2 linked regions of the Gemmata palustris genome follow. The main gene of each other region encodes a partner of the protein of the gene in region 2 in a complex. Links are inferred from orthologs where the notes say so. Each region holds a gene or a part of one and is shown on either strand. Other genes may lie near its edges.

Region 1 (5,329 bases), 1.7 Mb from region 2 along the record:
CCACGCGATCACATCGAGTTCGGCGAACCGCTTGCGCGCTTCCGCGAGACCGGTGTCGGTGGTGGACGAGACGACGACGAGCCAGTCCGGGTGGCGCTTGCGGAATTGGGGCACGAGTGTGTCGAGTAGGTTCACTTCGCCCACGCTGACCGCGTGGAACCACGCGACGCGCTTTTTCGTGGGGTTATGTACGCTCACCCGACCGAGGAACTTGGCAACGAGTTCACGGCGGTACCGGCCGGTGGCGAATGCGCGCCACACTAACCACGGTGAGAGGGTCGCGAGCGCGAGCAGGTAGACGAGATTGAGGAGCATTGGGAATCCGTTCCCGGCGAGGTGCAACAGCGGCCGGGGTGGAACCCGGCCGCTGTTTTCGAGCTTCACGTTGCGCAGCTAAAACTCGCGCCTTACTTCTTGCCGGCTTCCATCTTCATGTGGCAGTTCTTGTACTTCTTGCCGCTCCCGCACGGGCACGGATCGTTGCGCCCCACTTTCTTTCCTTCGTTGCGGATCGGCTCCACCTTCTTGCCCTCGCCGCCCGCGTTCGTTTGCTGCTCGCTCGAATCGATTTGCGCTTGGCGGGCCTGGGTCGCGGAGATCGCGGCCGCGTGGGTGGCTCGGGCGCCGGCCCACAGCGCGGCCTGCGCTTCTTCGTCGCCCATTTCTTCCATGCGGAACACCGACTCCGTCGCGCGGTCGCGGATGCCGGCCCACATCTTGTCGAACTCCTGCATCCCCTCGCGCTTGTACACGATCTTCGGGTCTTCTTGCGCGTACCCGGCCAGGCCGACGCCGCTGCGCAGGTTGTCCATCACCAGAAGGTGCGTCTTCCACGCGCTGTCGATCTGTTCCAGGACCAGTGTGCGCTCCACGGAGTGCATTTCCGGGCGGTACTTCTCGTCGTAGGCGTTCAGGATGCCGTGGCGCGCTTCGTCCGGCGTCTTGCCGACGATCCGTGCCGAGTCGAGCGTGAGCCCGAGTTCCCGCTGCGCCCACTCGACCAGTTCCTTCGCGTCCTCCTGTTCGGCCACCTTCGCCCCGGTGAAGATCGATTCGAGCTGCTTGTCGATCTCGCTGACGTCGCCCGCCGGCATTGCCTTCGGCGCGATCTCCGTGAGCTTCTCGCGAAGCTTCGAGCGCGGTTCCGTGCGGATCAGCTCCTCCGTCCAGCCCTCCTCGTCGAGCGCCTTGAACGCGACCGTGAAGAACCCCGCCGGGTCCGCGAGGGCTTCTGGGCCGTGCTTGCGCGCGGCCATCACCGTACCGAGGCGCTGGGCCGACCACCGGTACAGGCCGTCTCGGTCGTACCGCTGCTGCCCGGCGGCGGGCTTGTCCGACATAAAGTTCTGCATCGCGACGCGGACCGGGAACTCCACGTCCTTCTGGCGGTAGGTCGCCAGAACCTTGCGGTACAGGTACTCGGTCAGTTCGGCGCCGCCCCGCGTTTGGATCTCCTCGACGGCGACCTTCATACCGAACTTCTGCCGGCACCACTCGGCCAGGGCCTCCGCCCCGTAGGTCCGCGTGAGGAACCGTTCGCCGTCGGCGAGGTTCACGGCCTTCACCGCGGTCTCGGCCTTGTGAACGAGCACCTCCGCGAGTTTATCGGCTCCGATCTTTCGGAGGTCCTTTTCGGTGAGCTTCAGGTCGTACTTCGCGTTGATCGCCCGCGTCAGTTCGGACCACTTCCAGTCCTTTTCGTCCTCGTCGGAGTTGAGGTTCTCTTCCAACCGCTCCTGCATGAAGGTCGGCACGTTCGCGATGGCCTGTTCGAGCGCCTGGCGCGAAGCGTCCTCGTAGGAAGAGGTGCGGAAGTCGCTCGCCTCGAACTCCATACCGAGCCGATTGCTGGCGAACTCGGCGAAACTGGCCGCGCCGTAGTTGTCCGCGAGGAACCGCTCGTTCGCCGACTCGATCTGGAGCCGGATCATTTCCAGGATCATCAGGCGCGGGTTCTTGCCGTCCAGAACTTCCTGGCGCGCGCCGTAAACGCGCTTCCGCTGGAGGTCCATGACCTCGTCGTACTCGAGCAGGTTCTTGCGCTGGTCGAAGTGCATCTCCTCGCGCTTCTTCTGTGCCCCCTCGATGCGCCGGCTCACCATCCCGGACTCGATCGCCTCGCCCTCTTCCATGCCCAGGCGCGTGAGCACCTTGCCGACCCACTCGCCCCCGAAGTGGCGCATCAGTTCGTCCTGGAGCGACAGGTAGAACCGGCTCGAGCCCGGGTCGCCCTGGCGCCCGGCGCGCCCGCGCAACTGGTTGTCGATGCGCCGCGAGTCGTGGCGCTCGGTGCCGAGGATGTGCATGCCGCCCATCTCCGCGACCTTGCGGCCCTCTTCTTTCATTTTCTCCTTGGACTCGATCTCGTTGACCGTTGCGGTCCACACGTCGTTGGGCACCTCGAGCCGGGTCGGGTACAGCGGGCGGTTGTCGGAGTCCTTGAGCTGCTTGAGGCGCGCCCACGCCAGGGTTTCGGCGTTCCCGCCGAGGATGATGTCCGTTCCGCGGCCGGCCATGTTCGTGGAGATGGTCACCGCGCCGATGCGCCCGGCCTGCGCGACGATCTCGGCCTCGCGCCCCACGTTCTCCGGCTTCGCGTTGAGGAGCTCGTGCTTCACGCCCTGGCGCTTGAGCATGTGCGAGAGTTTCTCGCTGCGGTCCACGTCCTTGGTGCCGATCAGGATCGGGCGCCCGGTCTTACACAGCTCCACCACTTCCTTCACCACCGCGTCCCACTTCTCCTTGTCGGTGCGGTACACGAGGTCCTTGTGCTCGATCCGGCGCATCGGCTTGTTGGTCGGGACCGCGACCACGTCGAGCTTGTAGATCTTCCAGAACTCGGTTTCCTCGGTCTTCGCGGTCCCGGTCATCCCGGCGAGCTTCGCGTAGAGCTTGAAGAAGTTTTGCAGCGTGACCGTGGCCATCGTCTGCGTTTCTTGCTTGATCTGCACCCCCTCTTTCGGGTGCTTCGCTTCCACGGCCTGGTGCAGCCCGTCGGACCACTGGCGCCCGTACATCGCGCGGCCGGTGTGCTCGTCGATGATGACGATGCTGAGCTCGTTGTTCTCCCGCTGGTCGCGGTCGATCATGTAGTGGCGGTCGAGCTGATAGAGGTGGTGCGCCTTCAGCGCGTTGTCCATCAGGTGCGGCCACTCCATGTTGCCGGCGGTGTAGAAGCTCTCGACCCCGGCGAGCTCTTCCGCCTTGCGCACGCCCACGTCCGTCAGGTGGCAGGTGCGCTCCTTCTCCTTGATCTCGAAGTACACGCCCTTGGGGGGCGGGTTCTGGGGGTCGACCTTGGCGGGGTCGATCGGCGCGAGGATCGTGAGGTTGTCGCCCTCGGTCCCGCCGGCCTTGACCGTGCCCGCGGCGATCAGCTCCTTGCGCGCCTTGCGCTCGAGTTCCGCCAGCGCGCGGGCCACCTTGTCGGCCTCGGCGAACCGCTTGGCGTCGGAGAACGCCGGGCCGCTGATGATGAGGGGGGTGCGGGCCTCGTCGATGAGGATGTTGTCCACCTCGTCGATGATGGCGTAGTGGTGCGCCCGCTGGACCTGGCGGTAGTACGGGTGGTACTGCTCGTCGTCGTGGCGCGCGATCTTCATGTTGTCGCGCAGGTAGTCGAAGCCGAACTCGGACGCGGTGCCGTAGGTGATGTCGCACTCGTAGGCCCGGCGCCGGGCTTCCGGGTCCATGTCGGACTGGATGTACGCGGCCGAGACGCCCAGCGCGTTGTAAATGGGGAGCATCCACTCGCAGTCGCGTCGCGCCAGGTAGTCGTTCACGGTGACGACGTGGACGCCCTGGCCGTCGAGCGCGTTGAGGTGCGCGGCGAGCGTGGCGACGAGCGTCTTGCCCTCGCCCGTTTTCATTTCCGCGATGCTGCCGAGCCCGGTGTTGTACCCGTGGAGCACCGCGCCGCCGAGGATCTGCACGTCGTAGTGCCGCATGCTCTTGGTGCGGCGCGCGGCCTCGCGGCACGCCGCGAACGCTTCGGGGAGCAGGGCGTCGAGCGTCGCGCCCTGCTTCAGCCGCTCCCGGTACTCCGTGCTCAGTGCCTTCAACTCGTCGTCGGTTAGGCCCTGCATCTTCGGTTCGAGTTCGTTCACCCGCGCGAGTGCCGAGCCGGCGAGGACGGTGTGCGCCTCCGCGTTCCGGGGCCGGATGTAGCCGATGCTCTTGATCCGGCGCTCGTCGGTCGAACCGCCCAGCATCCGGGAGATGACGCGCACGCACCCCTCGACGAAGGCGTTGAACCGGTCGCCCAGGCGCTCGAAAATGGTCGGTTCGAGGCCCGCTTGCGCTGTCGCCATTGTCTGACTCCCTGCGTGAACGTCTACGCGCCGTGGCTCGCGGCGCTTCGTGCGCGCGGACCCCACCAGAGTCCCAATCTAAGGAGCGTGGAAAAGTGGGTCAATACGGACCGCTCGCGCGGTCGGTAGAACCGGCACAGTTGGCGCGGGCGGAACTAACCCTAACGGGACGAGAAAGCCGCCGGAAATCGCCGGCGGCAGTTTTCGTGGGCTTCGTGAAGTGACGATCAGAAAAGCGGGTCGGGGTAGTGAACTTCGACCAACGGGTGCCCGGGCTGTGTGGCGTCGAATTCCAACGTGACCAGCGTGCGAGCCGGTGCGGGGCCGATCACCTTCGTGTGACGGATCGGGCGCACGGTGGCCGGCGGTTCGAGATCGGCCTCGTAAGCCGTGTGGTACGTAACCTTTCCTCCCGTGATCGTCGCGGGGTGGATGTCGCTGGGTACGGGCGCGCCGACGAGCCCTTCGACTTCCGTGCGCGTCATTCCCGGCTTGAGCTTCGGCAAGGTTTGGGCTGTTCCTTGCGGTGTGAACTTTGGTCGTTCAAAATTGGGGGGAATCTGCCTAATATCAAGAACAACGACGTCGTCCGACAGTTGGGGTGGGCTGGTCAGTCCAAACCCACGAAATACATCCTGACCGATCCAGACCACGAACGCCGTGCCGAGAACGCCGAGAACGGCGATCGGGTGTCGTGTGAGAAATTGGAGAGGCTTCATGTCCGGCCCTCGGGCTGGAGGTTACGGGGGCGTTCGCAGCGCCAGTTAATGCTCTCTTGTTCGTTGGTTGTGCAGTGCCATTTGTTCGCACCGCACAATTTCGCGCCACGGTCAACTACCAACTACTTGTCTCGAATGCCTCTGTTGGTCGGGAAAAAATCCCGGTTTTAGTTGATTCAAGGTTACCAGATAGAGCACACGAGCGACAGCCGAGTTGTTTTTGCTCGTGCGAATGGTGTGAATCTTGTTGCCGCGGATGAACTTACTTCACTTCCTGTGCGGGGAATTTCTCGAACAAGT
Region 2 (3,750 bases):
CGATCGCGATCTGGAGCGTCTCTTCGCCGACCTTCAACAGCCGCAACTTCTCGGGCGAAACGGTTCCAATGGGAACGGTGATCGCGCGGTCCGCGCACCAGCCGTTGAGCCTGCAGGCGGTGTCCACTTTTAGCAGATCGCCTTCCTTCAACACGCGCTGGCCCGGGATGCCGTGGACCACTTGTTCGTTCACGCTCAAGCACGTCACGGCCGGGAACGGCGTCTTCCCCGGGTACCCCTTGAAGAGCGGCACCGCCATGTGTTTCGCGTAGAACGCCTCGACCGCTTGATCGATCTCGATCGTCTTCACGCCCGGCTTGGCGAGGTCGCGGCAAATCTTCAGCGCGCGTGCGACCAGTTTGCCCGCCTCGCGCATGAGCGCGACTTCGCGGGCGGACTTCAGTTCCGGCGGACGATTGGCGTTGGGTCGGAGCATAGGTATCGAGCGCGGAACGCGGGGTGCGGAACTCGGGTCCAACAAAGTAGCGATCTGGTGGCGACTTCGCGCGGCGTTCGGCGTTCCGTAATCCGAACCCGCGGTCCGCCCGTTCTCCTCGTGTCCTCCCGGCGGGAATCGAACCCGCGCCCGCCGGTTTATAAGACCGGCACTCGTACCACTGCGCTACGGGAGGCGCGTGACCGGCGTATGCCGTCGCGTATCATCGCGTCCTCCGTTCTCGTCCCCGACTCAGGACGGTTCGTAACTCTTTGGGGCTCGTCGCGCCAGTGCCGCCAGGATGTTCTGGAATATTACGTCCGGTGGGTCGGTCGCGGCTATGTCATCGACCAGGTTTTGTTTGCGGTAGTGGGCGAGCAGATCGTTCGTGTTCTTGTGAAACTCGCCGAGCCGCCGCCGGATCGTCTCTTCATTATCGTCGTCGCGCTGGAGCAGCGGGTGCCCACAGACGTCGCACTGCCCGGCCACCTTGGGCGGCCGGGCCATCGAGTGGAAGCACACCCCGCACTCCGGGTTCGAGCAGCACCGCCGGCCGCTGATGCGCCGAACCACCTCGTCGTCGTCAATGGCTAGGTTGACGACCGCGTCCAGCGCGAGGTACTCGAGGTGCAGGAGCGCGTCGAACGCGACCGCCTGGGAGTACGTGCGCGGGTACCCGTCCATCACGAAGCGTTCCGGGCGCGCGGAACTGCGGAACAGCTCGGCGACCACGTCGTTGACGATCGGATCGGGGACGAGGAGGCCCTGGTCCATCATCGGCCTCACCTGCCGGCCCATCGCCGTGTCACGGGCGATCGCGTCGCGGAACATCGCGCCGGTGCCAATGGCCGTGAGGCCGAACCGCTGCACGAGCCGCTCGGCCTGCGTACCCTTGCCGCTGCCCGGAGGTCCGACGAGCACCAATCGCATGAACCGTTACCTTGCGAGAGCACCGGCCAGTAGCCGGGCGACACCCGAGCCGCGCGAACGTTCGCTGTCCGGGAGCGGGCAAGTGGGCACACCGATCCTTCACAACCCCCGTATTGTCTCGGGCGAATTGGAGATCAGCAAGGGGACCAGAAAAGATTAAGGCGCGTCTCCGAACGACGCGCCCGCGAAAAACCGTGCGTTTCAAACCCGGTCTCACGTCTCGTCGGTGAGGCCGGGGTAGTTCCGCATGACGAGGTGGCTGTTGATCTTCTGCACCAGGTCGAGGGCCACGCTGATGACGATGAGCAGACCGGTGCCGCCGTAGAAGCTCGCGACCTGCGGCGGGATCTCCAGTTCGCTGGAGATGACGTTCGGGATGATCGCGATGATCGCGAGGAACGCGGCCCCGACGAACGTGACCCGCATCAGCACCCGCTCGAGGTAATCGGCCGTCTTCTTCCCGGGCCGGTAACCCGGGATGAAGCTCCCGTGGTCCTTCAGGTTGTCCGCGATCTCCTTCGGGTTGAAGGTGATCGCCACCCAGAAGTACGTGAAGACGTAAATCATAATCACGTACATGAAGTTATAGAGCCACCCGCGGTGGTTCTGGAACATCGTCGAGAGCGTGCCGGCCCAGCCGAGCGAGCTGTCTGACAAGCTGTAAATCGCGTTGAACAGGAACCACGGCAGGATGAGCAGCGTGCTGGCGAAGATCACGGGCATGACGCCGGCCGCGTTCACCTTCATCGGGAGGAACTGTCGCGTGCCGCCGTACACCCGGCGCCCGCGGACGTGCTTGGCACTCTGGGTCGGGATGCGGCGCTGGGCCTTCGTCATCGCGATCACACCAACGACCACCGTGACGAACAGGAACGCGAGAACAATGAGCTTCTCGAAACTGATGTCCGCCCCTGATCCGCCCAGCGTAAAGACCGACTCTTTGAGCTTACCGGTCGTGCTGTCGATCAGGAGCGAGTTGGTCGCGTCCGGGATGCGTGCGACGATACCGGCCATGATGATGAGCGAGATGCCGTTCCCGATCCCGTACTCGTCGATCTGCTCGCCGAGCCACATAAGCAACACGGTCCCGGCAGTCAGTGTGATGACGGCGGTGAACCCGAACCACCACAACTCGAAGCCCGAGTCGTAGCCGGCGGGCGCCAGCCCCATCCCTCCGTCTTGCCCCATGTCCGGTTTCATGACCGTTTGCACGACCATGACCGCCTGGATAATACAGATCGGTACCGTCAAATAGCGGGTGATTTCGTTGAGTTTCTTCCGCCCGCTCTCGCCCTCTTTACGGAGCTTCTCCAGCGAAGGCACCACGCCGCTCGACAGGAGCTGCACGATGATGGACGCGGAGATGTACGGCATGATGCCGAGCGAGAAGATACAGGCGTTACTGAGGTTACCGCCGGAGAACAGTGAGACGAACCCGAGCACCTGGCCGAGCGCGCCGCGCTGGGCGTCGGCCATCTTCTCGGCCATCTTCACCTGGTCGATCATCGGCAGCGGAACGTAGTAGCCGATGCGATAGACCGCGAGGAAGATCAGGGTGATGAAGATCTTCTTCCGCAGTTCCGGGATTTTAAAGATGGTGAGGAGCTGATCCGGCACCAGACCCAGGATGCTGGCGGTCGCGCCGAAAATGGTGAGCGTCCACCCCAACCACGACTCGCCGCCGTAGGAGAACGTGACCATCCCACCGACGAGACTCGCGATACCGGCTGCGAGGCAGATGGAGCGCCAATTCATGTCCGTTGTCCTTACGGCTCTTCTCGGCCGGAATTTCGGGGTGCCGATTTCAAATTTGTGACCCGAGATTTCAGATGTGCGGCTTCGGACCGGCGATCGAGAAGAAGCATCCGCTGCTCTTCAATCACCGGTCCGAAATCGCAGACCCGAAGTCACAAATCTAAAGTCACGCCTTGGGGGCCTTCGCGGCGCGGGCCGCGTCCAGCGCCTTCTTCTTCGAGCCCATCTTGTTCCGCACGGGCTTCTTCGGCTTGGGGATCACGTCGCAGGTGCCGCCGGCCTTCTCGATCGCGGCCTTCGCCGCCTTCGTGAAGTGGTCCGCCCGCACGGTGAGCTTCTTCGTGAGCACGGTCGCGCCGTCGCCCAGGATGCGCAAGTGATCGAACGTCCCGACGACGAGCCGGCGATCTTTGAGCGAAGCCATGTCGACGGTGCTGTTCGCGTCGAACTGGTCGAGGTCGCCGACGTTCACAACGGCGGCGGTCTTGTCCCAGGTCGCGTGGCTGAACCCGCGCTTGGGCCACCGGCGGAACAGCGGCATCTGACCGCCTTCGAACAGCCCGCTGGGGAGCCGGGCACCTGCGCTCGCGTACTGGCCCTTGTGACCGAGTCCGCAGGTCTTGCCGTGG

Evidence for each region. The genes of interacting proteins can lie anywhere in the genome.
Region 1: the proteins of secY (region 2) and secA are in contact, whole or in part, in a crystal structure (PDB 3DIN), measured with the Thermotoga maritima proteins. The link is inferred for Gemmata palustris from one-to-one orthologs. Residues at the interface, in WP_004081795.1 of Thermotoga maritima: Glu108, Gly109, Glu110, Glu111, Ala236, Glu237, Arg238, Arg239, Ile240, Thr241, Ile242, Gln243, Tyr244, Ala245, Arg246, Arg247, Val248, Thr249, Gly250, Arg251, Arg252, Val253, Tyr254, Gly256, Ala257, Ser258, Thr259, Tyr260, Leu261, Pro262; in WP_004082002.1 of Thermotoga maritima: Glu261, Ala262, Arg263, Lys300, Ala301, Arg302, Thr303, Ile304, Ile305, Leu323, Tyr324, Asp325, Pro326, Val329, Ser330, Tyr333, Ile336, Lys340, Phe345, Val349, Glu363, Phe364, Tyr374, Ser375, Gly376, Gly377, Glu393, Ile395, Thr482, Ser483.

What each region holds. Positions count from the first base shown.
Region 1 is NZ_JAGKQQ010000001.1:6,161,157-6,166,485, reverse strand. What follows is about bases 208-4,686. They hold secA (preprotein translocase subunit SecA), read right to left. Parts: upstream 4,311-4,686; coding sequence 408-4,310; downstream 208-407. Other genes in these bases: J8F10_RS25590 (hypothetical protein), read right to left, coding at 4,538-4,686; J8F10_RS39260 (3-deoxy-D-manno-octulosonic acid transferase), read right to left, coding at 208-315. In the rest of the region: more of J8F10_RS39260, read right to left, coding at 1-207; more of J8F10_RS25590, read right to left, coding at 4,687-4,795; J8F10_RS25585 (serine hydrolase domain-containing protein), read right to left, coding at 5,292-5,329. UniProt on the Escherichia coli protein: Required for protein export, interacts with the SecYEG preprotein conducting channel.
Region 2 is NZ_JAGKQQ010000001.1:7,869,185-7,872,934, reverse strand. Bases 851-3,750 are described here. They hold secY (preprotein translocase subunit SecY), read right to left. Parts: upstream 3,122-3,750; coding sequence 1,580-3,121; downstream 851-1,579. Other genes in these bases: rplO (50S ribosomal protein L15), read right to left, coding at 3,288-3,750; J8F10_RS32775 (adenylate kinase), read right to left, coding at 851-1,366. Outside these bases: map (type I methionyl aminopeptidase), read right to left, coding at 1-436; more of J8F10_RS32775, read right to left, coding at 689-850. UniProt on the Escherichia coli protein: The central subunit of the protein translocation channel SecYEG. Consists of two halves formed by TMs 1-5 and 6-10.